DNA from 3 places in the Microbulbifer sp. ABE4_465 genome. Region 2 is predicted to be linked to each of the others. Evidence: predicted binding sites of a transcription regulator. Region 2 holds the regulator's gene; each other region holds the start of a gene.

Evidence for each region. Region 2 encodes PhoB, which activates phosphate uptake and scavenging genes when phosphate is short. Its sites were predicted from a motif close to TGTCATAAANNTGTAACA; they were not measured.
Region 1: ACXAG1_RS02030 (porin) is a predicted target of PhoB. The motif match lies at 5,586-5,603, and genes of this name have one in related genera.
Region 3: ACXAG1_RS11305 (substrate-binding domain-containing protein) is a predicted target of PhoB. The motif match lies at 6,268-6,285, and genes of this name have one in related genera.

Annotation. Positions count from the first base shown of each region.
Region 1 covers NZ_JBSWXV010000001.1:506,435-517,246, forward strand. The annotation lists gene ACXAG1_RS02020 (OsmC domain/YcaO domain-containing protein) at 1-1,253, shown strand, start outside; gene ACXAG1_RS02025 (M16 family metallopeptidase) at 1,402-4,359, opposite strand; gene ACXAG1_RS02030 (porin) at 4,580-5,512, opposite strand; gene ACXAG1_RS02035 (DNA internalization-related competence protein ComEC/Rec2) at 5,754-8,279, shown strand; gene ACXAG1_RS02040 (MotA/TolQ/ExbB proton channel family protein) at 8,413-9,033, shown strand; gene ACXAG1_RS02045 (ExbD/TolR family protein) at 9,062-9,481, shown strand; gene msbA (lipid A export permease/ATP-binding protein MsbA) at 9,601-10,812, shown strand, end outside.
Region 2 covers NZ_JBSWXV010000008.1:126,828-137,639, reverse strand. The annotation lists gene ACXAG1_RS13525 (putative porin) at 1-296, shown strand, start outside; gene ACXAG1_RS13520 (M48 family metalloprotease) at 375-1,667, opposite strand; gene ACXAG1_RS13515 (DUF4265 domain-containing protein) at 1,740-2,231, shown strand; gene yaaA (peroxide stress protein YaaA) at 2,350-3,129, shown strand; gene ACXAG1_RS13505 (DUF938 domain-containing protein) at 3,148-3,762, shown strand; gene ACXAG1_RS13500 (hypothetical protein) at 3,830-4,192, shown strand; gene phoR (phosphate regulon sensor histidine kinase PhoR) at 4,269-5,588, opposite strand; gene phoB (phosphate regulon transcriptional regulator PhoB) at 5,887-6,591, opposite strand; gene ubiA (4-hydroxybenzoate octaprenyltransferase) at 6,722-7,621, opposite strand; gene ACXAG1_RS13480 (chorismate--pyruvate lyase family protein) at 7,658-8,233, opposite strand; gene ACXAG1_RS13475 (dicarboxylate/amino acid:cation symporter) at 8,586-9,908, shown strand; gene ACXAG1_RS13470 (hypothetical protein) at 9,983-10,663, opposite strand.
Region 3 covers NZ_JBSWXV010000006.1:19,734-30,545, reverse strand. The annotation lists gene ACXAG1_RS11330 (LacI family DNA-binding transcriptional regulator) at 1-968, shown strand, start outside; gene ACXAG1_RS11325 (sugar MFS transporter) at 1,292-2,623, opposite strand; gene nagA (N-acetylglucosamine-6-phosphate deacetylase) at 2,693-3,820, opposite strand; gene nagB-II (glucosamine-6-phosphate deaminase NagB-II) at 3,842-4,885, opposite strand; gene nagK (N-acetylglucosamine kinase) at 4,967-5,917, opposite strand; gene ACXAG1_RS11305 (substrate-binding domain-containing protein) at 6,456-7,772, shown strand; gene ACXAG1_RS11300 (DUF6279 family lipoprotein) at 7,822-8,682, shown strand; gene ACXAG1_RS11295 (aspartate aminotransferase type Ic) at 8,922-10,193, shown strand; gene ACXAG1_RS11290 (aspartate carbamoyltransferase) at 10,267-10,812, opposite strand, start outside.

The DNA.
Region 1 (10,812 bases), on a different contig from region 2:
AAAACCTGTTCCTCAGTAATGGTATGAGTGCCGGTAATACCCTGGCGGAAGCCCAGGTGCAGTGCCTCTCAGAAATCTTCGAGCGGGCGGTGAAAAAGGAAATTCTGGAGCAGGAAATTGCACTGCCGGATGTACCTAAAGAGATTCTGCAAAAGTACCCGGATATTCTCGAAGGTATTGAAGAGCTGGAAAAGCAGGGTTTCCCGATTTTGGTAAAAGACGCCTCTCTCGGCGGCCAGTTTCCTGTGATGTGTGTGACGCTGATGAATCCGCGCACTGGCGGCGTGTTTGCATCCTTCGGCGCGCACCCGAGCCTGCATGTGGCGCTGGAGCGCAGTCTGACCGAACTGATGCAGGGGCGCAGCTTTGAAGGTCTGAATGACGTACCCCCGCCGACCTTCAACAGTCTCGCCGTTACCGAACCACACAATTTTGTCGAGCACTTTATCGATTCTACCGGTGTGGTTTCCTGGCGCTTCTTCAGCGCCAAATCCGATTATGAATTCGTTGAGTGGGACTTTACCCCGAAAACCAAGTCCGGCGATCATGCAGATACCAATCAGACTGAGGCGGAACGCCTGTTCGCAATCCTGGAAGACATGGGCAAAGAGGTCTATATGGCTACTTACGATGACCTGGGTGCATCGGCCTGTCGTATTCTGGTACCCGGCTATTCCGAGGTTTATCCGGTAGAAGACCTGATCTGGGATAACACCAACAAGGCGCTGGACTACCGCGAAGACATTCTCAACCTGCACCGGTTGGAAGATGAAGCACTGGAGGAACTGGTTGAACGACTGGAAGAGAGCCAGATCGACAACTACGAGACCATCATTACGCTGATTGGTGTGGAATTTGATGAGAACACCGTCTGGGGTCAGCTCACCGTTCTGGAGCTGAAGCTGCTCATTTATCTCGCCCTGCAGCGTCATGAAGAAGCGCTGGAGCTGGTGGAGACCTTCCTGCAGTACAACGACAATACCGTTGAGCGCGGATTGTTCTATCGCGCCGTGCAAGCGGTGCTGGAGATTGCGCTGGATGAGGATCTGGCGTTGGAAGACTATCGCTATAACCTGAATCGGATGTTCGGTGAGGAAACCATGGATGCGGTGGTGGGCTCAGTCGATGGCAGCTTGCGCTTTCATGGCCTGACGCCAACCAATATGCAGCTGGAGGGGTTGGACAAGCATCTGCGCTTGATCGAGAGCTATAAAAAGCTGCATGCGGCTCGGGCGGCTAGCGTTAAAGCCTGAGTATGTAGGCGGGTTAAGGCCCGGTGGGGCTGGATTCCGGCCTTCGCCGGAATGACGGGAGTGCTATTTCTCTCCCCCGTTACCCCCGCGAAGGCGGGGGGGCAGGTATTTTGGAGGTATTAGTTAAAGGCGGTGTGAATCAATACGATCAATTCAGGCTCGCCGAATCTTCCGATTGCTCTGCCTGATCATTTTTCTTCACGTATCCATCCTCATCCAGCTCAACAATCGGCATGCCCAGTTCCGCGATGCTTTCGCGAATATTGGCCGCGTCGCCAACCACCACAATCGCCATATTCTCCGGTTTCAATAAGCCGGTAATGACCTTGTTCAGGGTTTTACGGTCGGTCTCTTTAAGCATGGCGCCTTGCTGTGAGCGGTAGTCCAGTGGCAGGTCGTAGCGCAGGATGTTGTTCAGCAGGCTGAGCTTGTCGCCCGGGGTTTCGTACTTGCGCGCTTCCTGTTGGCCGATGGCGGAACGGAGATAATTGAACTCGCTCTCGGTCATGCCTTCGCTGTCATACTTGGCAAACTCTTTGAGTACTTCATTCAGGGCGTCTGCGGTTGCGTTCTTTTTCACCTCTGAGCTCATCATGTATTGGCCTTCCTGCGGCTCGCCGATCAGGTAAGAGCGGGCGCCGTAGGTGTAGCCTTTGTCTTCGCGCAGGTTGAGGTTAATGCGGCTGTTGAAGTTGCCACCCAGCGGGAAGTTGCCGAGATAGGCCAGGTAGTAATCGCCCAGCGCATCGTAGGGCAGGCCATGCTGGGCAACGCGCAGACTGGACTGTGCCGCGCCTTCCTTGTTTACCAGGTAGACGGTGCGACCGTCGATTTCCGGCTTCTGCAGTGCGATAGCGGGGCGCACCGGTTGTGCGATCTTCAGCTTTGCCAGCCCTTCCAGAGATTTGATGATCTTCTCGTGGGGCACACTGGTACTGACGGTCACTCCGCTCAGGTGGGCGGGGAAGTGGGCGTTGTAATACTGCTTGATGTCTTGCAGGGAAATCTGCTCGACGGTACCCGGCAGGCCGTCGCCCGGATAGCTGAGCGGATGCTCGGTGCCGCGCATCACTGCGCCTACCGCACGGGTCGCCAGACCTTGCGGGGTCTTGCGGGCCTGTTGCAGGCCCTCAATGGTCTGCTGTTTGATGCGGTTGAAATCTGTCTCGGTGAATGCCGGTTTCAGCATGCGCTCCATCATGAGGGGGATCGCTGCATCCAGATGCTTGGCGAGCACATTCAGCGTGACGGTGGTTTCATACTGGCCGCTGCTGACGCTGACACTGGCGCCCAGGCGCTTGAGTGCTTCGGTGAACTCGGCGGCACTGCGCTCGGTGGTCGCTTCGCTCATCAGGGAGGTCATCAGCGAAGTGAGACCGGCTTTTCCACGTGGCTCATCCCGTTGGCCGAAATCAAAGACGGCGCGCACGGTGACGGTGGGGGTTTCATCATTCTGTACCGCCAGCAGACGAACGCCATTCTCCAGTTTTCCATCCTGAATCGCCGGCAGTTCAACCTGCGGGTTCACACCGGGTGTTGGCTGGACACTGCGGTCAAAAGTGTCTTTGACCGGGCGCAGAGCGAGGGCTTCTTCCTCGTCGGCGTAGCTTTCCGGAATGGTGCGCTTCCACTCGTAATTCTGTTTGGCGGCGGCCAGTTCCGGCTTGCCGTTTGGCACCACGCTGAGTAGCACCGCGGGCTGTTCGGCGATGTACTGGTCGAATACCCGGGTGACGTCATCGGTGGCGACAGACAGATAGGCATTGATCTCTTTGTCGATACCTTTGGGGCTGCCGGTATAGGTTTCAAACGCGGCGAGAGTAGATACTTTGCCGGAAACGGATTGCAGACCGAACACGCGCCCGGACTCGTAACCCGCTTTGAATTTCACCAGGTCATCTTCGGTCACACCGCGGCTGGCGAATTCGGTCAGGGTATCGCGCACCGCCTGTTCCATTTCCGCCAGGGTTTCACCGGAGGCGGGGTTCTGGATCACGATAAACCACATTTCACAGGCCAGCTCCTTACAGGAGTGGCTGACGCTGGCCGACACGGCGCGGCCGGTTTGCACCAGGCGCTGGTACAGCATGGAATCCTGTCCCTGGCCGAGAATCGCGGCGGCGGCATCCAGAGCGGGTTCATCCGGGTGGCTGTAGCTGACGGTGGGCACCATCATTGCCAGAGCCGGCAGGTGGATATTGTCTTCCAGGGTAACGTAACGGTCCGCGTCCAGTTTGGCGGGTTGCTTGGGCAGGTTTTCGACTTCGGGGCCCGCGGGGATCGGGCCGAAGTATTTGGCCACCCATTCCAGGGTTTTGGCTTTGTCGACGTCGCCACCGATGGTGAGCACGGCGTTGTTTGGGCCGTACCAGCGCAGGAAGAAGCGTTTCAGGTCGTTCAGGTCGGCGCGGTCGAGATCCTCCATCCAGCCGATTACCGGCCAGGAATAGGGGTGGCCATCCGGGTAGGTGGCGGCGTACATGGTTTCCAGGGCGCGGCCGTAGGGGCGGTTATCGACGCGCTGGCCTCGTTCGTTCTTGACCGTTGCGCGCTGCACTTCAAACTTTTCCTGAGTGACCGCATCAAGGAACACCCCCATACGATCCGATTCCAGCCACAGCACGGTTTCCAACTGGTTGGCCGGTACCGTCTGGTAGTAGTTGGTGCGGTCGGTGTTGGTGGTGCCGTTCATGCTGCCACCGGCTTCGGTGATGATGCGGAAGTGTTCCTCGTCCGCCACATTGACAGAGCCCTGGAACATCATGTGTTCAAAGAAGTGGGCAAAGCCGGATCGACCCGGATCTTCTCGGTTGGAGCCTACGTGGTAGGTCACATCCACGTGCACCAGCGGGTCGGAGTTGTCTTCGTGCAGGACGACGGTGAGACCGTTGTCGAGTTTGTATTTGCTGTAGGGGATGGCGATCTCAGCACCTTCGCCATCAAAGGTCTCAACCAGGGAAATGCCGGCGGGTAAACTGGCTTGTTGTGCAGCCTCCGGAGACGCTTCGCTGGTGGCGGATGTCTGTGGGGATTCAGGATCGGCGCCCTTGCTGCAGGCTACCAGAAGTGCGGATGCGAAAATCAGTGCGATTTTTGTGCGATGCATGACGGTAGGAGACCTTTTTATTTTCAGAATCTCCGATCCTAGCACAGCTGGCTGATTATGCCGGGGCCTCGACATGGCTTGCGCCACTGATGCGCCGCGTCTGACGCAGTTTTCTTTTTTCCGTGCGCCAGTAAATGAGAAGGGGGCGCGACCCGTAGGTGGCGCCCCTTTCGAATGGAGACCATATGGGGTCTCGCGGAGTGCTGAAAACCGTTCTGCCTCAGAACTTGAATTCAGTACCTACGCCAACGTAGCTACGTGCGTAACTGTCTGCAGCGGTTTCATCGGTGTAGAAGGTAAACACCTTGGCCGCTTTGGACAGCTTGTAGTCCAGGCCTAGGCTGAAAGTTTCTCCATCGGTTTTTACGATGTCAGACTGACCGTATTGCGCTTTCGCAGTCCAGTTGTTGATCTTGTACGCTACGGAAGTCATCCAGCCGTCCTGTTTGCTGCTGTCTGCTTTTTCCTGTTCTTCGTACAGTCCGCCAACCTGCAGGTTGCCGAAATTGTATTGCGCGACAAGACGCGACACGTTCCAGTCGTTGGCCTCTACGTCCATATCGTAGGCGTAGGCCAGGTAAACACCGTTGTTGTCGTAAGCAAATGCAACGGAAGTACCATTGTCGCGCGTGTCGATCAGTTCGCCGTCGTCATCGAGAATTTCTGCGTCTTTATTGCTGACGTAAGCTGCGGCAACATGGAAACCACCGAATGACGGAGTGGTGTACTGCAGGTTGTTGGATTCGCGGTTGTCGCTTTTGGTGATCAGGCTTTTGATGTCACCCTCAAGGTCGTTGAACAGATCCACTTTCTTTTGTGCGATTTTGAGCGGAGTATCGAACTTGCCGCCGATTACCTGGCCAAAGCCACCTTCGAGGCCGGCAAAGATATTGCGCTGGGTGAAGGTGTCACCTTCGCCATCCATGTTGACCTGGTATTCCATTTTGTAGATGCCCTTGATTCCGCTATCAAGGGGCAGCTCGCCTTTTACACCCAGGCGGGAGGCATTACTTTTCACATCGGTCGCTGCACCGTCACCTTCGTCGTTGGACTGGAAGGAGGCGTTGGCCTTACCGTAGAAGTCAAAAATTTCTGCGTTGGCGAAAGAGGGAAGTACGGCAACCAGCGCGAGCGACATGGCGGTCTTTTTCATGGGGGGCTCTCGTAATGTTTGTAAAAGAAGGAACGCTGTGTGTTCTTGAGTTGCGCGCAGTTTGCTGCGGAATTGTTACAAACATGTGAAAGATGAAAATAAAATGAATAAATTGTTACGGATCCGTGTGCGGTCTGACAGGTGTGTCAGTTAACGTTGGCCTGAAGTAGCGAAATTCCTCAGGGAAAGCCTTAATAGGGACGGGCTCAATAAGGACGGGCCTTAAAGGGTAGAGATAACATTGGACGTTCGACCAAATCTCGTCGTGGGTCTCGGGGCCTGTGGGGCAGGTATCGGCCAGGTTGCGTTCTGGCCCGTTTTGCCGGGTTCCCGTGAATTGGTCGGTGCCATTTTGCTTGGTCTTCTGGCATTGGGCGTGGTGGCGATAGTTAGCGGTGCTATGCGTCGGGATTCGGGCCTGCCAGCTTCGCTGTTAACCAGAGTCTTTCTGCCATTTCTGGTTGGGACCTGTTGGGGGCTTTGGGCGAATCACCAGTCTCTGGAGCAGCGCCTGCCCGGAGACCTGCACGGCTCTGACCATACACTGGTGATACAAGTGGTTTCCCTGCCGCAAAGTGCACCGGCGGTTTCCTTTTTTGGCACACCTTCAAGCGCAACTCGCGGTTACCTGGATGCCCGCTTTCGCGCACGCGTCGTCGATGCAGAAGATCACCGCTTTCTCGACCGCAAGCTGCAGCTCGGCTGGTACCGGGTGGCGCCCGCGGATGCCGCGCGCCTTGAGGCCGGAAGCAGTTGGCAGATGCGCGTGCGGGTGAAGGAGCCCCGCGGCAGCGTTAATCCGCACACCTTCGACTACGAGGCTTGGCTGCTGGAGCAGGGGGTGTTTGCGACGGGTTATGTGCGCGATCGCGACTTGCAGCCGCAGTTTCTCGCCCGCGGGACGGGGATTGATCGAATGCGGGAAGAGATCCGTGGTCAGCTCGCGCAGGACGTGAGCGGGACGCAGCGATATCAGCAGGAGTCACTATTGCGCGCGCTGTTGCTAGGGGATCGCACGGGAATCAATGATCGGACCAGAAACCTTCTACAAAACACCGGCACCGCGCATTTATTGGCGATTTCTGGGCTGCATGTGGGGATGGTGGCGGTTTGCTTCTTTCTATTGGGCGGTGTGCTGGGACGTGTGGCCGGGGTGTCTGGTATCCGGTGGGGTGGTAACCCTCTGTATCTGGCTGGCGCGGCCGGTGTATTTGCAGCCCTCGGGTATACGCTGATCAGTGGTGCGCCGTTGTCTGCCCAGCGGGCGCTGGTGATGGTCGTCGTGGCGATGTCGGCCATAGTCCTGCGGCGGCGGTTGAATGGCCAGCTGGGGCTGACGCTGGCCCTGTGCGTGATTCTGATCTGGCAACCGCTGGCCGTTCTGAGCGCCGGGTTCTGGCTTTCCTTCGTTGCCGTGGCAGTCTTGCTGCTGCGATTTCAGGGGCGCGAGCGGGTGGAGGACGGGCTGACTGAGACGGCGCTGGGGCTGCAGTCATGGCCCTCCAGACTGTGGGGCTGGATCTTGAATGGCGCGCGCAGTCAGTGGGCAATCGTCATCGGCCTGCTGATACCGTCGGTGCTGATCTTTCACGGGGTAAGCCTCAGCGGGCTGGTGGTCAACCTGGTTGCCATTCCCTGGGTCGGCCTGACGATTTTACCGCTTATTCTGCTGGGCGCCTTGTGTCCGTTTGAGCCGGTCGCAGTACTGCTGTGGTCCCTGGCTGATGTGCAACTGGTTTGGCTGATCGCCTTTCTGGAATTCGCCGAGCAACTTGCACCGGGCTGGCGTTCTCTGCCGGCTCCGGATGCCTGGGTGCTTGTCTTGGCGGCGCTCGGGGGACTACTTCTGATATTGCCGAGGGGGATTCCCGGGCGCGGATTGGGGTGGCTGTTGATCCCGGTGCTCGCCGTAGGTACTACCAGCTGGCAGCGGCCGTTGCCGGAATCCTTTGCGTTGACTGTATTGGATGTGGGGCAGGGACTCGCCGTTACCGCCGTCTCGCGTGATTCCACGGCAATCTTTGATACCGGCGCGAGTACCGGCGGGGGCTGGAGCGCCGGGTCGAGTATCGTCGCGCCCTACCTGCAGGCTCAGGGGCGGGAAGCGGTGGAGGCACTGGTGGTCAGTCACGGAGATCGCGACCACGCGGGCGGTGTCGCCGGCGTACTGGAGCAACTGGATGTGGCAACCATGATCGCGCCCGGGAGTCTCGGCGTGCGGCTGTCGGCGGGCACGAATGTCGAGCCTTGCCGTGCCGGGCAGGTCACCCGACTGGGAGATCTCTCGATCCGCTGGCTATGGCCGCGCGCGACTGCGTTGGATGGAGAGGAAAATGACCATAGTTGCGTGGGACTGCTGCAGTGGAAGCAGGTCCGCATTCTTCTGACCGGGGATATCTCCAGCCGCGTGGAGGCGCAGTTGAAGGGCCTGTATCCGGATATGGGCCCGGTCGATGTTCTGGTGGCGCCACACCATGGCTCGCGCACATCGTCTTCGGCGGCACTCATTGAATGGGCGCGGCCGGAACGGGTGGTATTCAGTGCGGGGTACAGGCACCGGTTCGGGCACCCGCATGCAGATGTGACTGCCAGGTATCGATCTGCCGGTGCGGCGCTGTTCAATACCGCTCAAGAAGGTGCCATTCAGTTCCACTGGAATGGTGTCGGTGAGCTCGATATAGCGCGAGCGCGCGACGGTGGCCGCTTTTGGTATCGGCATCACAGCAACAAAAAAGATAACAATCAGATACTTAGCCACCGCCAATAGCTGTGGTAGAGTTTGGCGCTGTAGTGCTGAATGAGTACCGAATGGCTCGGCCTGGCACCGGAGTTTGCAGGGGATCTCTCCGCAAAACTCTCGATAAACCATAAGAATCCCGTACGCAGTCTGGGGCACAATCGTGTTAGAAATCATCAAATCCGGCGGCTGGCTGATGCTGCCAATCCTGCTTTGTTCCGTTGCCGTTATCGCTATTTTCATTGAGCGCCTGTGGACCCTCAACGAGCGCAAAATTGCGCCGCGGACCCTGCTGGGGGATGTATGGGGGAGCCTGCGTAACAACCAGCTGACCACCGAGAAGATCAAGGAACTGCGCGACTCCAGCCCGCTGGGGCGTATCTTTGCTGCGGGGCTGTCCAATTCCAAGCACGGCCGGGATGTCATGAAAGACAGTATTCAGGAAGCCGCCAGTCAGGTAGTGCACGACCTGGAGCGGTTCCTGAATGTGCTGGGCACCATTGCCGCGGTTGCCCCCCTGATTGGCCTGCTCGGAACCGTGGTGGGGATGATCCAGGTGTTTACCGCCATCATGCTCGAAGGCACCGGTAACGCGGGTGTCCTTGCCGGCGGTATCTCCCAGGCATTGATCACGACGGCCGCTGGCCTGAGCGTGGCAATTCCGGCGCTGATGGCGCACCGCTACTTCCAGCGCCGCCTGGATAGCATTGTGGTCACCATGGAGCAGGAAGCCGTCAAACTGGTGGATGCGCTGCACAGCGACCGCCGTATCGAAGCCGCCTGAGCCGTAGCCAGAGATTCAGGAGCGCTCGATGCAATTCCGTCGCCAAAGCCAAGAGCAGGATGGGGTCAACCTCACACCACTGATCGATGTGGTGTTCCTGCTGCTGATTTTCTTTATGGTGTCTACCACCTTTACCAAGGAAAGCCACCTCAAACTGAACCTCCCCGAGGCCGCCGGGCCCCAGGCGGAGGCGCCGCCATCTACCATTGAAATTCTGATCAATGCGGATGGTTCCTACTCTGTGGATGGGCAGGCTCTGATCAACAAGAAGCTTGTTACCCTCAAATCGGCACTGTCGGAAGTTTCTGCTGGCGAGTACAATCGCCCGCTAATCATCACCGCTGATGCCACTGCCGAACACCAGTCAGTGGTTCGCGCCATGGATGCCGCCGGTCAGTTGGGGTTTGTACACCTCAGCATCACCACGCGGCAGCCTGACGAACAGTAATCTATAAGTGTTGATGCGGGCGGCGATAGCACCGGCCCCTTAGCCCTTTCACATCCACCCGCCCGCACCCTGCGGGCGGCGTTGTTTGACGGGGTGGTTAACACACGACCTGATTGTTTATGGATAAATCCCCGCAACCGGTTCGCAAACCCAAGAACGGAGCCAGGACCTACCGTCGCCTGCTCTCGTATGCCGCGCCACATTGGGCGGTGTTTGTGTTGGCGGTGTTCGGTTTTCTGCTGTTTTCCACCATGGAAGTTGCCCTGATTGCGGTGACAGAATTGCTGCTGGATGCGGTGGGTGCTGGTATCGATACCGGGCGTGGGTTCCTGTCCAAATACGTTGCCTCTTATTTCCCCAATGGCCAGATGCCACAGGAGACTGCCCGCTGGCTGGTACCGACGGGGATGCTGTTCATTATTGCACTGCGCGCGGTTGGCAATTTCGTCGGCAGTTATGGTCTGGCGTATGTTGCGCGCGCGGTGATTCACCAGCTGCGTTCCGAGCTGTTCGAAAGCATCGGCCGCTTGCCTAGCAGTTATTACGACCGGTACACCGGCGCTTTCCTGATTTCCAAGGTGGCGTATAACGTGGAGCAGGTCACCAACTCCATTACCAAATCACTCAAGACGATTTTCCGTTCCTCGTTCACCGCGATTGGATTACTCACCTATCTGCTGATGGTGAACTGGAAACTCACGCTCACCTTTTTCCTGTTTGTACCGATTATTGCAGCCATTGTCGGCATTGTGGGCAAGCGTTTTCGCAAGCTCAGTCACCGCATTCAGAACACCATGGGGGACGTCACCCACGTTACCCAGGAAGCCATCAACGGCTACGAAGTGGTGCGCATGTACGGCGGCCAGGAATATGAAAACGGGCGTTTTCAGGCGGCGAGCAATGCCAACCGCCAGCAGTTTATGAAACTGGTGGTGGCGGATAACGCGAGTGTTTCGGTGATTCAGATCCTTGTAGGGCTCGCCACAGCGGTGCTGGTCTGGTTTGCGCTGGCACCGGGTATGGTGGAATCCATGACCGCGGGCGTGTTTGCCTCTTATATCGGTGCGGCGGCTTCCCTGGCCAAGCCTATCCGCAACCTGTCCGAGGTGTACGCGGAAATCCAGAAGGGGATCGCTGCCGCGGAAAGCATTTTCGAGGTGTTCGACGCACCCAAAGAGCCGGCCGAAGGCGACGCGGCACTGCCGCTACAGGTGACCGGGGAGGTGACATTTGAGCATCTCGGTTTCCGCTACAACGACGACGGCCCCGAAGTGCTTTCGGGTATCAATTTCACCGTGCGCGCGGGGCAGACGGTGGCCCTTGTGGGGGCT
Region 2 (10,812 bases):
TCGATTCTCGCGCAGTATCTGCAAAATATTTCACCGCTCTTTCGGGCGGCCAGTACTTGACCACCGAACTCTCGCTGATCGATATTGATGGTCAAGACCTGTTTTGGGGTGGTGAGGCTGAATTCTATTTCAACGAAAACACCTCCATCGGCGCGGGTTATAACGAAGCGGAAAACTACGAGTTTAACGCTACCCACTTCTTCAATCGCAATGTTGCGGCCAAAGTTTCCTATGGCTCCAGCCGCGATAATGACGATCTGGATGTATTCAGCCTGGGCGTAACCGTTCAGCTGTAATTTCCTCACGGAAATTATCCAAAAAAAAGCGGGCGAAGAAATTCGCCCGCTTTTTTGCGTCTGGGGTCTGGTAAAAAATCAGCCCTTGTTGCTGAGCGCCTGCACCCGCGCCTGCGCCTTGGTGGCAATATCGCCGGAAGACTGGGCGGCGATCTGGTACTGGCTCAGTGCATTTTTGGTATTGCCCTGCTGCTCGTATACCTGGCCCAGGTAATAGTGTGCGTGGGGGGTGTCCAGATAGCTGGTGGAACGCTGCAGATCCCGCTCGGCGGCGGTGTAGTTCTTCAGTTGCGCATTGAGCATGCCGCGCATCAGCCAGTTGGAAAACAGCGTCGGGTTTTTCTGCACCGCGGTTTCGTAGGATTGCAGAGCCGACTGGTACTGCTTTTTCTGCGCGAGCAAATCCCCTTCCAGCGCGTAAAAGGCCGCTTCTTTCGGCTGTTGCTTCTGTGCTTGACGGGTCAGGGTCAGGGCGCGGTCGTACTCTTTCTTTTGAACGGCGGCCACCGCGTTGTCGTAACTTTTATACGCGTCTGCATCTTTCTTCAACTGGGCAATGGCGCGCTGGTATTCGTTGCGGTTGGTGACGCCGCCACCCAGCTTCTTCGCGTGTTCAATATTCGCATCGACGCGGGATTGTGACGGCGGGTGGCTGGCGAAGAGTGCGTCGAGGCCGCCGGACTGTTTGCCCTTGGAGAGCTCCACGAATTTCTTCTGTAGCCCCACCGCACCCTGCGGGTCGTAGCCGGCGGCCACCATATATTTCATACCGTATTCATCTGACTCCAGCTCGTTGTCGCGGCCGTACTTGGCGATATACGCGGAGCCGCCAAACTGGCTGCCCAGGGAAATCAGATCGCCGTAACCGGTGTTCTGGGTAGTGGCACCGAGAATGGCAATACCCGCACCGAGGATCTGTTGCTGGGACATGGCGGCGGCGGAGTGGCGGGCGGCGGCGTGAACGATTTCGTGGCCGAGGACCGCGGCCAATTCGGCTTCATCTTCCAGCAACACCAGCAGGCCGCGGTTGATGGCGATCTTGCCACCGGGCAGGGCCCAGGCGTTGGGAGTGGAGTTGTTCAGCACCACAAACTCGTAGGGCAGGTTTGGCTGATCGGAAACCTTCGCCAGCTTCTGGCCTACACGGCTGACATAGCTCTGCAGGGCCGGGTCGACCAGGTATTCACCGCCCTGGGTCTGCTGGGCCTTGGGGTATTGCTGCTCGCCCAGCGCCACTTCCTGGCCCTGGGACATCAGTGACAGCTCTTTCTTGCCGGTCACCGGGTTGACCGCACAGCCAGCGATACCGCCGGTCAGAGAAGCGGCAATAGCGGTGGCCAGCAGGCGGTTTGAGATTGAACGCGGAAACATGATCCTCTCCCTGTATAATGCGCTTCGCAAATTTTATCGCCGAATATTGTACACAGTCCGGAGAGAGAGGTTATGACGACCGCACTGCAGATTATCGAATTGTTTGCCGGTACCAACCCTGACGGGGAGCCGGTGGTCGAGCGCATGCAGGTGCGGGTCAATGAGGACGACAGCGTGCAGCTGGTGCGCTCTCCGGCGTTTATCAAGGGCATCGCCAGCGGCGACACCATCAAGGTGAACCGGGAAGATCCGGAGAAGCCCAGCTTCGAGCTGGTCAAGCGCTCCGGCAACCTGGCGGTGCGTATCTTCTGCCGCGAAGACAGCACCAAGCTCTCCGATCAACTGACCCCGCAGCTGGAAAAGCTCGGTGGTGAGCTGGATCTGGAAAGCCCACGCCTGCTGGTGTACAGCATCCATGTAAGCTGTGGTTTCGCCGAGATCGAGCAAATTCTCAACAGTGTCTGTGACGGTGCCAACAGTGTCTGGTACTACGGCAATGTGTACGATCCGGTGGATGGCCAGACGCCACTCAACTGGTGGCAGGACATTTTGAAGCCAGAATAATCCGACGCCCTCTCACCACCGTCATTCCGGCGTAGGCCGGAATCCAGCACTCCGGACTCTGGATCCCGGCATGATGCGCCGGGATGACGCAAGTCATTGACCGCTTTCGAGTTCCCCTATGCTTATCGTTATCTCCCCCGCAAAAACCCTCGATTTTGATAGTGAAATCCCCGCACTGGACACCACCCAGCCGGATTTTCTCAAGGAGTCCGCGGCGCTGATCAAGGAGCTGAAGGCCCTGAGTCCGCAGGATATCTCGAGTCTGATGAAGATCTCGGACAAGCTGGGGGTTCTGAACTACGACCGCTTCCACAGCTGGAAGCGCCCGTTCACCGACAACAATGCCCGCCCTGCCCTGCTCGCTTTCAAGGGCGATGTGTATACCGGACTCGAAGCGGAAACCCTGGGCAAGCGGGATTTTGCCTTTGCGCAAAAGCACCTGCGCATGCTTTCCGGCCTCTACGGCCTGCTGCGCCCCCTGGACTTGATGCAGCCCTATCGGCTGGAGATGGGCACTAAGTTTGCCAACAGCGGCGGCAAGAACCTGTATGAATTCTGGGATGGCAAGATTACCGAGGCGCTGAATACTCAGCTGCAGGCACTCAAGAGCAAGGAGCTGGTGAACCTGGCCTCCAACGAGTACTTCAAATCCGTGCAGAAAAAGAAACTGCAGGGGGAAATTATTACCCCGCATTTCAAGGACTGGAAAAACGGCCAGTACAAGATGATCAGTTTCTTCGCCAAAAAAGCCCGCGGCATGATGAGCCGCTGGGCCATCGACAACCGGGTAAAGAGGGCCGAGCAGCTGAAAGACTTTGATGTTGCCGGTTACACTTTCAGCGAAGAGCATTCCCATGGCAACGACTGGGTGTTCCTGCGCGACGAACAGCCGGCCTGACGAGGGCGGCAGGACAGCATGACGGATAGCGAACTACCAGACGCGCCCTCCACCGCGCGCAATCGCGAACCCATTTGCGACCAGCTGCAACGCCTGCTGGCCGCAAGCGGTCATGTGCTGGAAATCGGCAGTGGCACCGGCCAGCACGCGGTGTACTTCGCCCCGCGCCTGCCCCATCTCACCTGGCAGACCTCCGAGCGCCCGCAGAACCTGCACGAGGTGCAGGCCTGGCTCGGCAACCGCCCCGCGGCCAACCTGCCGGTACCGGTTGCGCTCGATGTGACCGGCGACTGGCCCGAATTGCGGGTGGACACGGTGTTTACCGCCAATACACTGCATATTATGCCGGCCGTCGCAGTGGACACGTTTTTCCATAAACTGCCGCGGGTATTGCAGCCCGGTGGTCAGTTAATCGTATACGGCCCGGTGAAAATCGCCGGCGAGTATATTGGTCCCGGCAATGCGGGTTTTGATGTGTGGCTGAAAGAGCAGGACCCACTGCGCGGGATTCGCGATCTGGAGTGGCTGGATCAGCTGGCGGCAGCCCAGGGGCTGCAGCGAATCGAAAACAATTACCTGCCTGCCAACAACCAGTTGTTGGTGTGGCAAATGAGTGAGAACCGCACTTTGTAGGACCCTGCAGGGAGGCTCCTACAGCGGGCGTTAAAAACGAACAATCGCAGGACAAGGAAACATCACTATGCCCCCATGGTTAGAAACCGCCCTCGCTATCTTCGCCGCTGTTGCTGCCGTGTTTTTCTTCGGTAAATATCGCGAATACGCTGCTGCATTGCACGAATCCGAGCGCATGAAGCACAAGCTGTCCAAGGACCTGGACCGCTACCGGGATGTACCCCAGCTGCGTGCCCTGCGCGACGGGCTTTTGGGCGAACGCAATCTGCCGGTGGATGACGAGGGCCGCGAACATATCCTGATCCGCGACAGCGCGCGCAAGCTGGTGCATATCACCGTGGAAAAGCGCAAATCGGAGGGGGTATCCCCGGATGCTCCAGTGCAGTACACCGCCGCGGGAGAGTCCCGGCAGCTGCAAGAGCTGGAGTAATCGTTGAAGTCTTTCCATGCTGGAAACGAAAAAGCCCCTCTCGGGGCTTTTTTTATAGCAGTCAGTTTTGTAGCCGTCAGCTAGTGGCGGTGCTGGCCTGGGTGAGCTTCTGCAGGGGGAAATTCAGGGTAAAGGTACTGCCGCGGCCGGGTACACTGGTTACGTTCATGTTGGCGCTGTGGCGTAACAGCACATGCTTGACGATCGCCAGACCCAGACCGGTGCCGCCGCTCTCGCGGGAGCGACCGGCGTCCACCCGGTAAAAGCGCTCCGTCAGACGCGGAATATGCACCGGGTCGATACCGATACCGGAATCCTTCACCGAAAAATGCCCACCGCTGGCATCCATGCGCCAGCGCAGTTCAATCGGTCCGCCATCCGGGCTGTACTTCACCGCATTAAACGCCAGGTTGGCAAAGGCGCTGTGCAGCTCACCGGCGTCCCCGGTAATCGTGCAGTCCTCATCGCAGGCCACAGAAATCTCATGCCGCTCACCGCTCAGCGAGCGGGCTTCGCCAGCCACCCGTTCCATCAGCTCGCGCACCGACACCCGGTCGCGCCCACTGTCGCGCTCGGATGTCTCCAGCCGCGCCAGCAACAGCAGATCGTTTACCAGACCGGTCATACGCACCGTCTGCTCACTCATCTGCCCCAGGGGCCTGTCCCAATTGCGCGGCGCCTGGCCACTCATCTGCAGCGTCTCCAGGTAACCCGCGATCACCGTCAGCGGTGTGCGCAGCTCGTGAGAAACATTCGCCACAAAATCCCGCCGCATCTGCTCCAGGTTATGCAGCCGGGTAATATCCCGCACAATCACCAGCGCTTCATCCTGACCGAAGCGCGTAACTTCCACCTGCAGAATCCGCGAATCATCCCCCGGCGCCGGCAGCGTAATCGGCTGCTGATTCGCCCGCTTGCCGCCGCTCATTCGCTCGTACATATGCTCGACAAAACGCGGGTCGCGCACAAAGTTGACCAACGGCTGGCCCGCATCGTCCGGCTGTAAACGCAACATTTGCCCGGCGGCAGGGTTCCACCACGCCAGATTGCCATCGTCCTCCAGCGCCACAATACCCTCGCGCAATGCACTGGTACTGTCCTGCACCCGCCGCAGCATCGCGTGGAGCTTCTGCTTCTCTTTGCGGTGGCGGCGCTGCATGCGGTAGAAATCGTCGGTGATATCCCCCCACACACCAAAATTCGTCGGCGCCGGGCCGCGGCGGCCGTTGGCGAGCCAGCGGTCAAATTGATTTTGTTGCCACAGCAACCAGAAAACATAGGCGGCAAGACCAGCGCACAGCGCCAGCCACCAGTGGCCGCTGGCAAAACCGAGAATGGTGGTGCCGAGGGCGATAATGATAAAGCGGGAAAACTCGCCAATACTGCGATCGAGCATGATGGTTTGGCCATCTTGTTTCAGGTAGGTAAACCCGGTAATTGGAAAAACTACCGAGGTTCTAAGCGAAGGTCGAGTGCCGGGTAAGCGTTTTTGAAAGCGTCGGCGACAGGGATGTCGCCGACGCAGCGTACAGGGAAGTATTCACAGCGGTTTAGCTGAGCACATCCGTGTGCTCAGCCCTACGGGCAGCTAAAGCTGCTGAAAATTGTTCCCGACAATTTTTTCAAAAACTTTTACCTGGTGCTCGGCCGCCACAGGACTCGCTACGGAGCCCTCTACAATTCTTGGGTGTAGGTTACACCCTTTCCGCGGTCTGTACAGAAAAGCGGTAGCCGGTGCCGCGCACGGTCTGGATGTAGCGCTCGTGGCCATCCACCGTCAGGGCCTTGCGCAGGCGACGGATGTGAACATCCACGGTGCGCTCTTCCACATACACGTTGCCACCCCACACATGGTCCAGCAACTGGGTGCGGGTATAAGCGCGCTCCTGATGGCTCAGGAAAAACGTCAGCAGGCGGAACTCGGTCGGACCCATATCCACCGGATTGCCATTGATCGTCACCCGGTGGCTGATTGGATCCAGCACCAGGCCACCCGCCGTCAGCGGCTCCTCCGGCGTGCTCGGGCCCGCGCGGCGCAACACCGCCTTCAGGCGTGCAACCAGCTCGCGCGGTGAAAACGGCTTGGTAATGTAATCGTCCGCACCGGTCTCCAGACCCTTGATCTTGTGATCTTCCTCACCCTTGGCAGTGAGCATGATGATCGGCAGAGAAGAAGTCAGCTCATCCCGCTTCAGGCGACGGGCCAACTCAACCCCGGAAACATCCGGCAGCATCCAGTCCAGCAGAATCAGATCCGGTTTCTCATCAATGACCAGCGCGTGGGCCGCCTGGGCATTTTCCGCCTCAAGACAACGGTAATCCGCCATCTCCAGTGCTACCCGTAACATATCCCGCACCGGGGCTTCGTCGTCGACTATGAGGATCGTCTTGCTGTGCATCTGCCTGCCATACCCTAACTGAAGTGATTGTCATTTAACTGACTATTCTAGAGTGGCCATTTAACGTCACTTTAGTGACAAAAATATGACAGCCGTACGGGAAGCGCGGCTTGCGGGTCGGTGTCTGCGCTTAATTCCACAGGTAGTGGGAAAATATGCCTGCAAACAGCGCCATACCCACCCAATTATTGTTCAGGAATGCCCTGAAGCAGGCTTCTCGTTGCCGTGCGCGAATCAGCCACTGCTGGTAGCAAAACAGCCCGGCAGCTACCGCAACACCGCCGTAATACAGGGGGCCCATATCCGCGCGCCCTCCCAGCATCAACAGAGCCAGGATCACCATGCCCTGCAGGCAGCCGGTCATCACCCGGTCCATGTCGCCGAACAGGATGGCAGTGGACTTCACGCCGATCTTCAGGTCGTCGTCCCGGTCCACCATGGCATAAAAGGTATCGTAGGCCACGGTCCACAGCAGGTTGGCGGTAAACAGCACCCAGGCCACCGCCGGTACCTCATCGGTGACCGCGGCAAATGCCATGGGGATTCCCATACTGAACGCCGCACCCAGCACCACCTGGGGCAGATGGGTGTAGCGTTTGGCAAAGGGATAACAGAAGGCCAGCGCCAGCGCCGGCAGCGACAGCAGAATGGTCAGCTTGTTGGTGGTGAGCACCAGTAGAAATGCCAGCAGCATCAGGCCGGCGAACAGCATCAGTGCGCCTTTCGGGGTGGCGGCGCCGGTGGCGAGGGGGCGCTGGTTGGTGCGCTTTACGTGGCCGTCGATGTTGCGGTCGGCGAAGTCGTTGATGGCACAGCCGGCGGCGCGGGTGAGAATCACACCCAGGGTAAACACTACAAACAGGTGCAGCCCCGGCCAGCCCTTTGCGGCAATCCACAGCGCGGCCCAGGTGGGCCAGAGCAACAGCAGCGAGCCGATGGGCCTGTCCAGCCGGGCCAGTTGCCAATAGGGCTGGATACTGGGCCAGTGCTGCGCGAAGCGCTGCTGGACTTGTTGGCGAATGGCTTGCATGGCAGTTCCCGTATTCTTTCCTGTCTCTTCAGATCATTAGGTCATTGGCGGTTTGTGGGGATTGAACCCGCTGAGGAAGGTCTCTGCAACCAGCAGGGGTTTGTCGTGCAGCCAGAAGGTGGAGCGGCGGCCCCAGGCGTGGGTTTCGCTCTGGTCCAGTTCCGCCAGCTGGCACTGGGAATTGCGCTTTAGCTGATTGAGGACGATGGGGCCACGGCGGATGTCCGGCTGGCTGAACAGGAGTTCGCCGAGGGGGCGGTTGTCGAGGCTGCGCAGGTAGCGGGATTTGCCGGCGAGGGTGCGCTCGGGAAGGACGCTGCGGGCGTAAACCCAGGGCTGGGTGTCGCTGCCGTAGAGCAGGACTTCGCGGATCAGGGCGCGGTTGCGCTCTTTGAGGTTGAGGGCGCGGCGCTCTTCGAGGTTGGGTGTGTGCCAGCCCTGGTTGAGTATTTGTACGCTAAACTCGCCGTGGCTCAGGTGTTTGAGGGCGGCGGTGAGGGACCCTTTGTGTTGCAGCCAGGGCAGGAGGTGGTCCGGCGGGGTGTGGCCGTGCAAGCTTTCGAGGGGTTGTGGGTGCCAGTCGCCGATGGCCTCAAAGGGGGAGTGGTACAACGCAGACTCCGCGCGGGGTTTTGCTGGTTTGAATTAACCGCATTGTACCTGACCGCTGGCTTTGGTGAATGGTTATGGTTTTTGCTCGGCTGGAGCGCTGCCGATATAGTGGCGCTGGATTCGGGGAAGAAACCAGTTCGGTGGCGGTGTTGCTGCCGTGTGCAGCCTTGCGAGACACGACCTAGGCGGCCCCCCGTGAACCCATCCATGGGGGCTCTTCCGCGAGGTCCCTCTCGCGGAAGGTCTCGCAAGGCTGCACACAACATCAACACCTTCTCCCGGACCGCAGATTTCTTAATGACAAAATAAGTATCGAACCTGATGACCATCAGGTTCATAACTAGGACGGACCATGGGGCTTACCAAAAAAATCGTACTGGCCATGATCACGGGGATCTTGCTTGGCCTGTTGTTCAATGTACTCAATTCCAGCCAGGTGTTGGGTGCGACGGTTACCGGATTTATCAACAATTACCTCACCAATGGCCTGTTCGACATCATCGGACGGATTTTCATTGCGTCGCTGAAACTGATGGTGGTGCCACTGGTGCTGGTATCGCTGATATGTGGTGCCTGTGCTCTGTCCGAGGGCAGCCGGGTTGGGGTGTTGGCAGGGAAGACACTGCTGCTTTACCTGTGCACGACGGCCGTGGCCATTTCCCTAGCGCTGCTATTGGCGCTGGTGATTCAGCCCGGTGTGGGTATGGAGTACCTGGCGGGGGATGCGCAGTTCGAAGCGAAAGATTCCCCTCCCCTGTCCGATGTACTGGTCAATATTTTTCCGACCAATCCGGTAATGGCGATGGCAGAAGGCAACATGCTGCAGATCATCGTGTTTGCCCTGCTGCTGGGTTACGCGATTTCCCGCAGCGGCAAGCCGGGCCAGCGGGTGGCGGCGTTCTTTAATGATCTGAACGAGGTGATTCTGCGCATGGTGGGTGTGCTGATGGTGTTTGCGCCTTACGGGGTGTTTGCGCTGTTGGTGAACAAGATTGCGCTGCTGGGTCTGGATGCCATTCCGACTCTGGCGAAGTATTTCGGGGTGGTGCTGCTGGCGCTGATGATCCACGCCTTCGGTGTCTATCCGCTGCTGCTGAAATTGCTGTCGGGGCTGAACCCGGTGAAGCTGATCAAGAAAATGCGCCCGGCGATGGCGTTTGCCTTCAGTACCGCGTCTTCCGCGGCGACGATTCCGGTGACGCTGCAGACGGTGGAGAAGCGTCTGGGTGTGGATAACAAGATTGCCTCTTTCACTGTTCCCCTGGGTGCGACCATCAATATGGATGGTACGGCGATCATGCAGGGGGTGGCGACGGTGTTTATCTCCCAGTTGTATGGGATCGAGATCGGTCTGATGGGTTACCTGACGGTGATTCTGACCGCGACTCTCGCGTCTATCGGCACCGCTGGTGTGCCGGGTGTGGGTCTGATTATGCTGGCGATGGTGCTGGGCCAGGTAGGCCTGCCGGTTGAGGGCATTGCCATTGTGATGGGTGTGGATCGTTTGCTCGACATGGTGCGCACGGCGGTGAACATTACCGGGGATTCAGTGGTGAGCACGATTGTTGCGAAAAGTGAGGGGGCGCTGAACGTGGATACCTTCAATGACGACAACTACAACAGTGTGGTAAGTGAGGGTGAGGGCAAGGGCAAAGGAAAATCTTCCGCGGCCTGATCGCCTTCCTGCAGCTAAAGAAGGGCGAGCGCGTTGCGCGGCTCGCCCTTTTTCATTTCTGGCACTTTTCGCAATTACAGCGTGGCCATATCCCGCAATTCGTCGGCTTCGAGGTTGTCCTCCATCGCCTCCACCAGTTCTTCAACCATTTCCGTAAGCGCTTCCTTGATGGCTGCTTCGGTGGTGTCTTCGCCGGCGCGATTGTCGTGATAGCTGCGCACCCGGTATTTCTCACTGATTTTCAGATTGTCGATACTGATGCGTTGTTCACGCAGCGCGGTGCCACTGCGGTTGCTCAGGACGTAGCGAAATTCGCCGTTCAGGGTCACATTACCCTGTTCCAGGTCGTGGTCGCTTTTGGGTTTCATCGCGCTCAGGTGCTTGATGACTTTGAGGTTGATCGTGTTCTGCAGGTTCAGCAGGCCATTCTCCGCAACCAGAGGTACTTCTTCATCCTCGAGGTACTCAAACAGCACCCGCGCCAGTTCACTGTGAATGTGTTGGGTGTAATTGCGGATTGCTTCCTTCTTAAGATCGGCGAGACCGCCACCGTTGCCGGCGAGTGCCAGCATCAGCTGCATATTGCCGCTCGAAACCGGCATGGGTACATCGAGCTCGATTTCAGTCGGGGCAATGACCAGACTGGGGGTGTGGTCGTCGTTCCCCCAGAAGCTGTCCTGGGCAATGGTACTGGTGGATAGCGCAAGGCTACACACACCGACGGCGAGTAGCCGACGGATTCCTTGGGTTCTCATGCATCGCTCCCTGTTTTGATTTTTATACCGGGATAATTTTTCTTGGCGCTGTTTGATTGGGCGCGCCACGGCGAATGGTTTCGCTCTGTAATTTTTAGACGTCCGTCACAGGCTGCCACTTATCGATGCGGAGAGCAAAAAATTTCGGT
Region 3 (10,812 bases), on a different contig from region 2:
CGTCTGTACGCCCCGCGACCCGAAAAAAAGTGATGGATGCGGTGGAAGCGCTGCACTACCAACCGAACCTGGCAGCGCGCAATCTGGCGGGCACCCGCAGCTACACCATTGCCCTGATTTACGATAACCCGAACGCCTACTACGTGATCGATATGCAGAACGGTATTCTCGAGGCGTGCAAGGCGCGGGGCTACGAACTGCTGATTCACCCGAGCAACTCCAAATCCGCCAGCGTGAACGATGAGCTGCGCGCGCTGGTGGAACACTCCAAAGTGGCAGGCCTGGTGCTGACCCCACCTTTCTCGGAAACACAGTCGGTCATTGATGAGGTGAAAAAACTCGGCCTCGACTATGTGCGTATCGTTTCCAGTGCCGCCGCCGAAGGGGATGAGGACAACTGCATTCAGGTAGACGATACCGCAGCCGCCTTCGACATCACCAAGCATTTGATTGAGAACGGACACAAACGCATTGGATTTCTGGCGGGTGGCGAGGAGCACGTTTCCACCCACGGGCGACTGGATGGCTACAAGGAAGCACTGGAACAGGCGGGCATTGGCATCGACCCCGATCTGATCATTCCCGGCGAATACTCTTTCGACTCCGGTGTGTCCGGGGCCAAGGCATTACTGGAAAAAGACAACCCGCCCACCGCCATTTTTGCCAGTAACGATGAGATGGCGGCCGGCGCGCTCTTCGCTGCCCGCCTGATGCACATCGAAATCCCCGAGCAGCTCTCCATCGTCGGCTTCGAGGACAGCCCCTTCTCCCGCCAGACCTGGCCCAAACTCACCACCGCCCACCAGCCCAACAGCGAAATCGCCAAGTGCGCCGCCGCGCTGGTACTCAACAAAGCCCGCAGCAAGAGCGCCACCGAAAGCGCCTCCGCCAACAAGGATGCCGGCATCACCAAAAAATTCGTCCCCGAACTCCTGGTCCGCGACTCCACCGGCCAATCTCCCGCCTAAATGAACCCGCTATAACCCGTAATACTGCGCACTTAACGCAGCTGAGGGGGAAGGTGACGGTATCGGGTGCGGTCTTGTGAGACCTTCACCGCCAGGGATGGCGGTGCAGAGCCCCCAAGGATGGGTTTACGGCGTGTCTCACAAGACCGCACCCGGTAGCGGCACCGCCACAGAACCCCTTAGGTAAGTAAAATTATTCAATACCCCAACGATTTCGAGACAAAAAAAAGCCCTCATTAAGAGGGCAAAGATGACGAGAACCAAAGAGAGAAACTTTAAAAAGAAACTTAGACTGACTGTGACGCCAGCTGGATAACCGGAGGTTATTTCCAGCTGCGCATCTTGTGCCCTTTCAGAGCGTAAAACAGGATAAACAGGTAAGCCGGGATGGAAATCACGTAGGCCAGCTGACCGTCGCCGGTGTCGGCGAAATGACCGTACAGGGGCGGCAGTACCGCACCACCGGAGATACCCATAATCAGCAGGGCGGCACCTTTGGAGGTGAACTTACCCAGTCCTTCCAGCGCCAGCGGCCAGATTGCCGGCCAGCACATGGCGTTGGCGAAGCCCAGCAGCGCTACGAAGTAGACCGCGTTGGGAATTTCAGGCAGACCGAACAGCGCCAGGGTCGCGGAGGACATTACGGTGCTTTCCATGGAACCGGTCATCACCGCGATGGTGAAGACAATACCCAGCACCGCAGAGATCAGCAGCGCAGTCTGCTGACTGATAAAGCGCGGAATGGCGATGGTGCCCCAGATATAACCCAGCACCATGAACACCATGGTGTAGGAGGTCAGAACAGAAGCGACCGCCGTATCCAGACCCGCCTGCTTGCCCAGCAGACCAATGGCGTCACCGGCAATCACTTCCACACCCACGTAGAAGAACAGCGCGATAGAACCCAGGATCAGCTGCGGGAATTTCAGCAGCGCTGGCAGGTTTACCGCCATCTCTTCCTGACCTTCCACCACTTCGTCTTCAATGTCCGGCAGGGGGGCGAACATCATGGCGATGGCCAGTACAAAGCCGAGAACCGCCATTCCGATATACGGGCTCACCATTTGACCCGCCAGTTCGTCAAGCTTGGCATCTTTGGCGGTGGCACTCAGCGCAGCCAGCTCTGCTTCAGAAATACCACTGATACCAGACATAACCAGCGCCGCAAAAACCAGCGGCGCAACAATGCCGGCGCCCTTGTTCAGCAGGCCCATGATGCAGATACGTACCGCGGCGGTTTCCGGGGAGCCCACTCTCACTACGTAGGGGTTGGACGCGGTCTGCAGAATGGTGAGGCCAGAACCCACCACGAATTGCGCCAGCAGGAAGATACCGAACATGCGGCTGTAGGCGGCGGGGATAAAAATCAGCGCGCCGACGGCAACCAGTGCCAGACCCAACGCCATACCGGTCTTGTAACCGGTGCGCTCGATAATGGCCGCCATAGGCAATGCCATAACGGTATAGGCGATATAGAAAGCAGAAGCCACGAGCATGGCCTGGAAAGCACTCAGCTCACAGATGGTTTGCAGAAACGGGATCAGGGCCCCATTCAACCAGGTAACAAAACCAAAAATAAAAAACAGCAGACCGATGATGGTCATCGGCAGGATACTGCTGCGGGTTTCCCCCTGGCTAACAACTGCGGTATTCATAGGCTCACCTTTCATTATCGTTATTTAGCGTCGACTAAATTCGTCATCGGTTTTCTTGAATGCGCGGAATCACCCGGCCGTGAACACTTCCTGTCCGCCGATCCAGGTTTTCTGTACCTGTAAATCGTCGTTTACCAAAATCATATCGGCGGCAGCGCCTTCGGCGATGCGACCACCTTTCGAACCCAGAAACTCAGCCGGATAGAGTCCGGCCATGCGCAGGGCTTCGGTCAATTCAATGCCACACCAGTCGCGGATATTGCGCACCGCGCCGATCATATCCAGGTGCGAACCGGCCAGCTCTCCGGTGTTGGAGGTCAGCTTGTCGCCATCGCGGGTCACGGTGCGGTTAAACAGCGGGAAGCTCTGCTCGTCGCTGCCCACCAGTGACATTGCATCGGTCACCAGCATGATCTTGCCGCGAGGCTTGGCCTTCAGCGCCAGGGTCATGGCTTCCGCACTCACGTGGTGGCCATCGGCAATCAATCCGCACCAGCAGTCGTCGCTGATCAGTGCGGTGCCCACCATGCCGGGGTCGCGGGAATGCAGTGGCGACATGGCGTTGTACAAATGGGTAAATCCGCTCGCGCCTGCGGCTACGGCCGCGGCGGCGGTCTTGCCGTCGGCATTGGAATGACCGAGGCAGACTTTCACCCCGAGCGACACCAGCTTGGCGATATCTTCCGGAGAAACATTTTCCGGCGCCAGGGTGACCATCTTCAGGCCGAGATCGTCCCGGGCATAAATCGCCAGCTCTTCATCGCTGAGCGGGCGAATAAAACATTCTTCGTGGGTGCCTTTTTTCGGCGCACTCAGGTGCGGGCCTTCAAAGTGCACGCCGAGGACACCGGGCACGCCTTCTTTCAGGGCGGCACTGACCGCGTCCGCGGCTTTTTGCATTACGTCCACCTGATCGGTAATCAGGGTGGGCATAAAGCCGGTGGTGCCGAACTGGGCGTGAGCCGCAGACATTTTTCCAAGGGCGTTGACGCTGGTGTCGTTATTGAACAGCGCACCACCGCCACCATTGACCTGCACATCGATCAGGCCCGGCGCCAGCAATCCCTGCAATCGCACAGCGTCCGCCGCAGGGGTTCCGCCGAGGGAAACCACCTTGCCGCCGTCAACGGTCAGCGCTACATCCTTGTGTAGCTGCTCACCGTCGAATAACTGTTGTGCGATAAATGCCTGTACCACGTCCAAAATCCTTATCCGCGATCAAACGGTCTGGGTCACTTTCTTCAGACCTGCCGGCTCGTCCGGGTTGATACCCCGGCTTACCGCTACATGGGCAACGTCGATGTAGAAGCGCTGCAGCAGGGGCAGCGGTGCAACACGCGGGTGTACGCCCTTGCTCGGCACATGCAGATTGATCAGGGTGCCGCCGCGACGGATGATGTCTGCGATCTGCTCGCTGTGGGCCTGGTAGGATTCATCTTCGATGGGCACGTTCACCACGGTGAGCTTCTGCTCTACCAGAGTGACCGGGCCGTGCAGGAATTCCGCACTGGAGAAAGATTCCGCGTGCACGCTGCACACTTCTTTCAGCTTCAGTGCCAGCTCGCGGGTAATGCCGTAGCCGGGGCCGCGGCCGAGAACCACCAGGTTTTTTACCGCGGCCAGGTCTTCCGGGCGCAGCTGCACATCGGATTCAATGGCGTCGGTCAGGGTTTGCGGCAGCATTTCAACGCCGGCTTTCAGCTCTTCATCCTGGGTCCAGTAAGCCACCAGTTGCAGCACCGCAGACAGGGTGCACAGGTAGCTCTTGGTCGCAGCAACAGCCAGTTCAGGGCCGGCTTTCAGCGGCACAACCTGATCGACAATATCTTTGATCGGTGCGGTTTCATCGTTCACCAGCGCCACGGTGTAGGCACCGGCGTCTTTCGCCATTTGTGCCTGGGCGAGGATGTCCGGGCTGCGGCCGGATTGGGAAATCACGATGACCAGCGCGTCTTCGAGCTTCAGTTTTTTGCCATAGACGCTGGAGACGGACGGCGCTGCGGCAAAGGTCGGAGTGCCGGTTTCAATTTCAATCAGGTATTTGGCAAATACGCCAGCGTGGTCGGAAGATCCGCGACCAACGATCATTACAAAGCGCGGCGGCTTGCTGCGCAGGCGCTCGCCCAGCGCCTCCATGATCGGCGCGTTGTTCTGCAATTGTTCGGCAACTCGGCTCGGGGCTTCACGGGCCTCGGTTTCCATTACTGTCATCGCCATAGATGCATCCACCTTATTGGCCTCACCTGAGGTCACTGCGCTCATAAAATCTATCCGTAACTTTTTCTATCGTCGTCTTCCGACAACCTGTGTGTTCTAACGATTCGACGCTCTTATCCAAAGAACTTATCCAAACAGCGCCTTGGCATCCGCCTCTTCCCGCGCTTTGGACTCACTGTCACCCAGTGCCGCAAGGGAGTGCTGGGCGAAGTAGGCGCAACCCAGCTCTGGCGGATCCAGCGGGTCGGAAACCCGCTCCGCCACATGGGGCTTGAGCCAGGGCTTGAGGCGCGGCGCCAGGCCGCCAATCATGGCCAGGCGCGGCGGCTTGCCTTCCATCAACTTGTCTGCGAGATCACTGATATAAGCAGCACCATCGCGCATGATCGACGCAGCAATAGGACAGTTCGCCTCGGCGCACTCCACCACAGGCACCGCCAGCTTGGCGTACTGACTGGAGGGCTTGCCCGCCATCATTTCAATAACATCGTAGGGATCGTCGGTCCCCAGCGCAGATTGCAGCTCGCCTTTCAGCGCTGAATCCTCCGCCAGACCTTCCATCGCCATTAACAGATATTTCACCGCTTCCATACCCAGCCAGGCACCACTGCCTTTGTCGCCGTGGGGGAAACCGTGGCCGCCGACAATCTCGCTGCGGCCATTGACCCAGGAGTAACCCACGGATCCGGTGCCGGCAATGATCACCGCGCCGTCACCACCGCGGTGCGCACCCAGACAGGCGGAGTGCTGATCGGTGGTGAGGAACATCTGTTTGAACGGGTGCGCCCAGGCATTCATCTCGTTATAGAGACGGGGCATATTGACCCCGGCCAGCCCCACACCAGCCACCAGCTCACCCAGAGTTTCCGCGGGCAGACCAGCGTCCGCCACCGCCAGTGCGGCAGAGCGCACGATGGAATCAATGGTTTGTGCATAACCGTGAAGGGGGTTCGCGGGCCCGGAGACACCGGTACCCAACAGGCGATTGCTGGTGTCGAATATAGAGGCGCGGCATTTACTGCCACCGCCATCGACGCCAATGAAAAGAATGTCCCTGCTGTCTCTCAAAGCAACCATCTAACCGGCCCCTAAGATTTTCTATTGTTATGTGTCCTTGCCGAATTCCCCACCGCATTCGCTGCGCCCCAGAGAAATCCGGCTGGGCGTCGCTGACGCCTCTGCCAATATGTGAGAAATACTACAAGACAAATGACAGCGTTGTCATGCCTTTTTTCAAAAAAAAACTGAAGATTTCTCCCATTATATGCTGATTTTACGTGCCGTTTGGTGAAAAAAACGCCGGCAAAGCCCCTCAGAGCCAGCCCTCCCGGACGCTCGAGCTCAAAAATCACCCAGCCATTTTTTCGCAGTACCGGCAGTCCACCCCGGGCAACCTCCTCGCCACTCGCCGACCAGTTCAACCCAATTGCAATAAACCCGTCACACTTTTCTGCGATAAAGCGCGCGCCCGCGACGGACTGGATGCAATACAACGATCAACAAACAGCAACCGGACGGGCACTCGGAACAGTATTCAGAAGTGATAGGGGGCAGGATGAAACGCGTAAACGCGGGCAGGGGATCGAATTCAGGAATAATCGGCGCAAGATGGGTTGTGGCGCTATTGCTGCAACTGACTCTGGCTGCAGGCCTCATCGCTAGTGGCCAGGCCGCTGGCGCAGACCGTGATCGCGTGCTGTTCCGCCTGACTGGCTCCAACACCGTAGGCGCAGATCTGGCGCCCGCACTGGTAAAGCGATATCTGGAATCCCGGGGCGCCAGTGAGGTCAGTCAACGCTCGGAAGGCGAGAAACACTGGATTCACGCACGCCTGCAGGGTGAGCCTGTAGTTGTGCCCATCATCGCCCTGGGCTCCAGCACCGGCTTCAAGGCTTTGAACGGCGACACCGCCGATATCGGCATGGCATCTCGCCGCATCAAACCCAAAGAGGTAGATATGCTGGCGCGTTTCGGCGACTTCACAGGTCCACAGGCGGAGCATGTGATCGGCCTCGACGCCCTGGTGATTACCGTCCACAAAGACAACCCCATTAACCGCTTGAGCCTGGCGCAGCTGGCGCAGATTTACAGCGGAGAGATCCGCAACTGGCAACAACTGGGGGGACCGGACCTTCCGATACGCCCGCTGCACCGGGATATCGAGTCTGGCACCCGGGCTACCTTTGACGGGGAAGTCTTTGGCGGCAGCCGCCCGGCCAAAGGATTTGTATACGAGGTTTCCGGCAACCACGAAACCCGCGCACTGGTACAGCGGGATCGCGCGGCAATCGGCTATCTCCCGTTTGCCGACTCTGAAGGCATGCACAAGGTCGCGATCAAATCGGGGGAACTGGCCGCGGTGGTTCCAGACAGAGGCATTATTGCCACGGAAGACTTCCCCCTCACCCGTCGCCTGTACCTCTACCGCAATCCCGGGCGCTACAACCCACAGGTAGATGCCTTTCTGCACTTTGCGGAGTCCCACGCCGGGCAGCAAATCGTCGAGCAGATCGGCTTTATCAACCTGACCCCCGTGTCCCTGCAGATGGCGCCATACGCTAACGCGCCAGAGAGCTACCGCAAATTGATGGAGAACGGGTCGCGTCTCAGCATCTCCTTCCGATTCGCCGATGGCAGTACCGAGCTGGACAACCGCGCCCTGCGCGACCTGCACCGGTTACAGGACTTTATGGCGGAAAATGAAAACCGCGAATTATCGCTGACCCTGGTTGGCTTCTCAGATCGCAAATCCAATCAGAACATCTCCGACCTGATTTCCCGCTTCCGCGCACTCAAGGTACAGGGCGCACTGCTGCGGGATCACCAGATGGGAGACAGCCAGATCATGGCCGTTGGCGCCTTCGCACCACTGACTGGCGACAGCGAGCAGGGTCCGGTGAAAAACAGTCGGGTAGAAGTCTGGATCAATTGATCCACCGGTATCAATGCGGTGTAACCGGCGAGCAACTATATTTATCGCCATGAGCACCGCAACCTCCACAGGCGTTAACACGCGCACCGCCCTGCTGATAACCGCGGTAATACTGCTGTTATTCAGCGGTTGCTCCAGCATCCGCCTCGTCTATGGCCACCTGGATTGGTGGATGGACCGCACCTTCAATAAATACCTCGACCTGGATGGCGCTCAGAAAGACCTGCTGCAATTGCGAGTCGACGAATTCCATCGCTGGCACCGCCAGACCCAGCTGCCCCGCTACGCCGACTATTTCGAAGAACTGGCCGCCAAAGTGGACGACGCCGACACCAACCCGGCCCAGCTGGATGCCATCGAATCCCAGGTGGATACCTTCTGGCACTCCTCGGTGACGATGCTGAGCGACCTGATGCTGCCGATCCTTACCCAGCTGGACGACAAGCAGATCGACCAACTCGCAGAGAACATCCGGGAAGAGCGCGAAGAGTCATTAAAAAAGTGGGACAAGGCGCAGCGCAAGCGGGAAAAAGAGTTTCGCAAACAGGCTGAGCGCTGGCTCGGGGATCTCACGGAGGCTCAGGAATCCATGATTGATCGCCAGGTGGCCACCACGACTTTCGATCCGAAGCGCCGGGATGCGCAGCGGCAAATATGGGCGAATGCGTTTCTGGACACCTTGCGCAGCAAGCCCGATGGCTATCAAGCCCGGTTGCGCGCGCTGCTGATTGATCCCCAAACCCTGTGGCCGGAAGACTACCGCAAGATGCAGGACCAGTTGCGTCTTCAGGCCCGGTCCCTCGCCACGGAAATTCTGCAAAGTGCCACCCCTGAGCAACGCGCCCACCTGAAAAGCACGCTACTCGAATACGCCAGTGATTTCCGCCACCTGGCGGTTCAAAAACACTGACGGCGACGCGCGACAGCGCAGCCGGTGTGATACTACCGGCACAATCATCCAGTCCGTTTCAACTGCAACAATTGCGCCGCCACTTTATCTACCGAAATGCGCTGTTTTTACCGGGTTTTCCTGCAAAAAAGTGTCATAAAACATGACGCAATCCGCCCACTGCTGATAAGCTCCCGTCCCCGTAACTTCCTCCGGAAGTTGCCTGTCAAGAGTTGTCCATCAAGAGAAGAGGATTTTCCGTGCGTATCGAGACCGCCCAACGCGAACAGCTGCAACAGTGGGAAAAAGAACTGGACCAGCAATACCAGCGTATTTGCCAGCACAGCCTGAGCCTGGACCTGACCCGCGGCAAACCGGCAGCGGACCAACTCTCTCTGTCCGACAGCCTGGACGGTATCCTGAATGGCGACTACCGCGCTCCCGACGGCACCGACACCCGCAACTACGGCGGCCTCGAAGGTATTGCCGCCGCCCGCGAACTGGGTGCGGATATTCTGCAGGTGCCGTTTGAAGAGGTACTGGCCGGCGGCAACAGCTCCCTGACCCTGATGTACCACGCGGTTCTCACCGGCTACCTGTTCGGCTTTGCCGGCAACCAGCCGTGGAAAGAAATGAGTGCGCCCAAGTTTCTGTGCCCGGTACCCGGCTACGACCGCCACTTCGCCATCTGCGAGCAGCTCGGGATCGCCATGGACACGGTCCCGATGACCGCCACCGGCCCGGACATGGATGTACTGGAACAGAAGATCCGCGAAGACGACCAGATCATCGGTCTGTGGTGCGTACCCAAATTCTCAAACCCCACCGGCGTAACCTACGACGCAGACACCGTCGACCGTCTGGCGCAACTGGCCAAGATCGCCAACCCGGGCTTCCGTATTTTCTGGGACAACGCCTACGCCATTCACGACCTGGACCACCAGGTAAAACTGCCGAACATCCGCGAAGCCGCGCTGGGCAATGACACCGCCGATTCCGTACTGCAATTTGCCTCTACCTCCAAGGTGACCCACGCCGGCGCCGGTGTGGCCTTTGTGAGCGGCAGTCCCGCCAACCTGGCGTCCCTGAAACAGCAGATGTCGGCCATGACCATCGGCCCGGACAAGATCAATCAGCTGCGCCACGCGCGCCTGTTCCCGGAACTGACCCAGCTGAAAGAGCACATGCAACAGCACGCGGAAATCCTGCGTCCCAAGTTTGCCTGTGTACTGGAACATCTGGAAAAGAACTTCGCCGATACGGATCTGGGCGAGTGGGAAAAACCCGAAGGCGGTTACTTCGTTTCCTTCAACACCCGCCCGGGTGTGGCGGCAGACGTGATTCGCCTGTCTGCGGAAGCCGGCGTAAAACTGACACCCGCCGGTGCGACTTTCCCCTACGGAAAAGACCCGGAAAACACCAACATCCGTATTGCACCCAGCTTCCCGCCGCTGGAAGAACTGGATACCGCCATGTCGGTGTTTGTGTTGTGTGTGAAACTGGCGACGGTGCGTAACGCGCTGGCCGGCTGATTTTTCACAGCATCAGAAATAAAAAAACCGGCAATTTTGCCGGTTTTTTGATGCCTGAATTTCTACACAAGTATCAGATCTGATTGCGCCGTGTCTGCCAGGTAATCGGCCGCGCGTACTGCTCCACCTTGTCTTCCACCCCCAGCAACATGGCAAATAATGCCATGCGCACCAGCAGGCCGTTGTCCGTCTGGCGGAAAATCGCCAGGCTCGGGTGTTCATTCAGATCCGAATCCAGTTCATTGGCTTCCGCGCGGGAATCCCGTGGCAGCGGGTGCATGATCACGGTATTGGGTTCCGCGTGGCGGGTAAAAATATCGCGGTTCAGGCGGAAACGGCCGCGGTAGCGATCGGCGTCGGCCTGGGATTCAAAACGCTCTTCCTGGATGCGGGTGGAATAGACGATATCCACATGCTTGATCGACGGCTCCAGCTGATCGGTTACCGTCACCTGATGCCCCACTTCGCGCAGTTTCTCCACCACTACTGCCGGCATCGCCAACTCGCCCGGAGAGACCAGCACCAGTTGAACATTTTTGAACAGGCACAGCAGTTTGCACAGGGAGTGCACGGTGCGCCCGTGCTTGAGATCGCCAATCATGGCGATGCGGAAGTTATC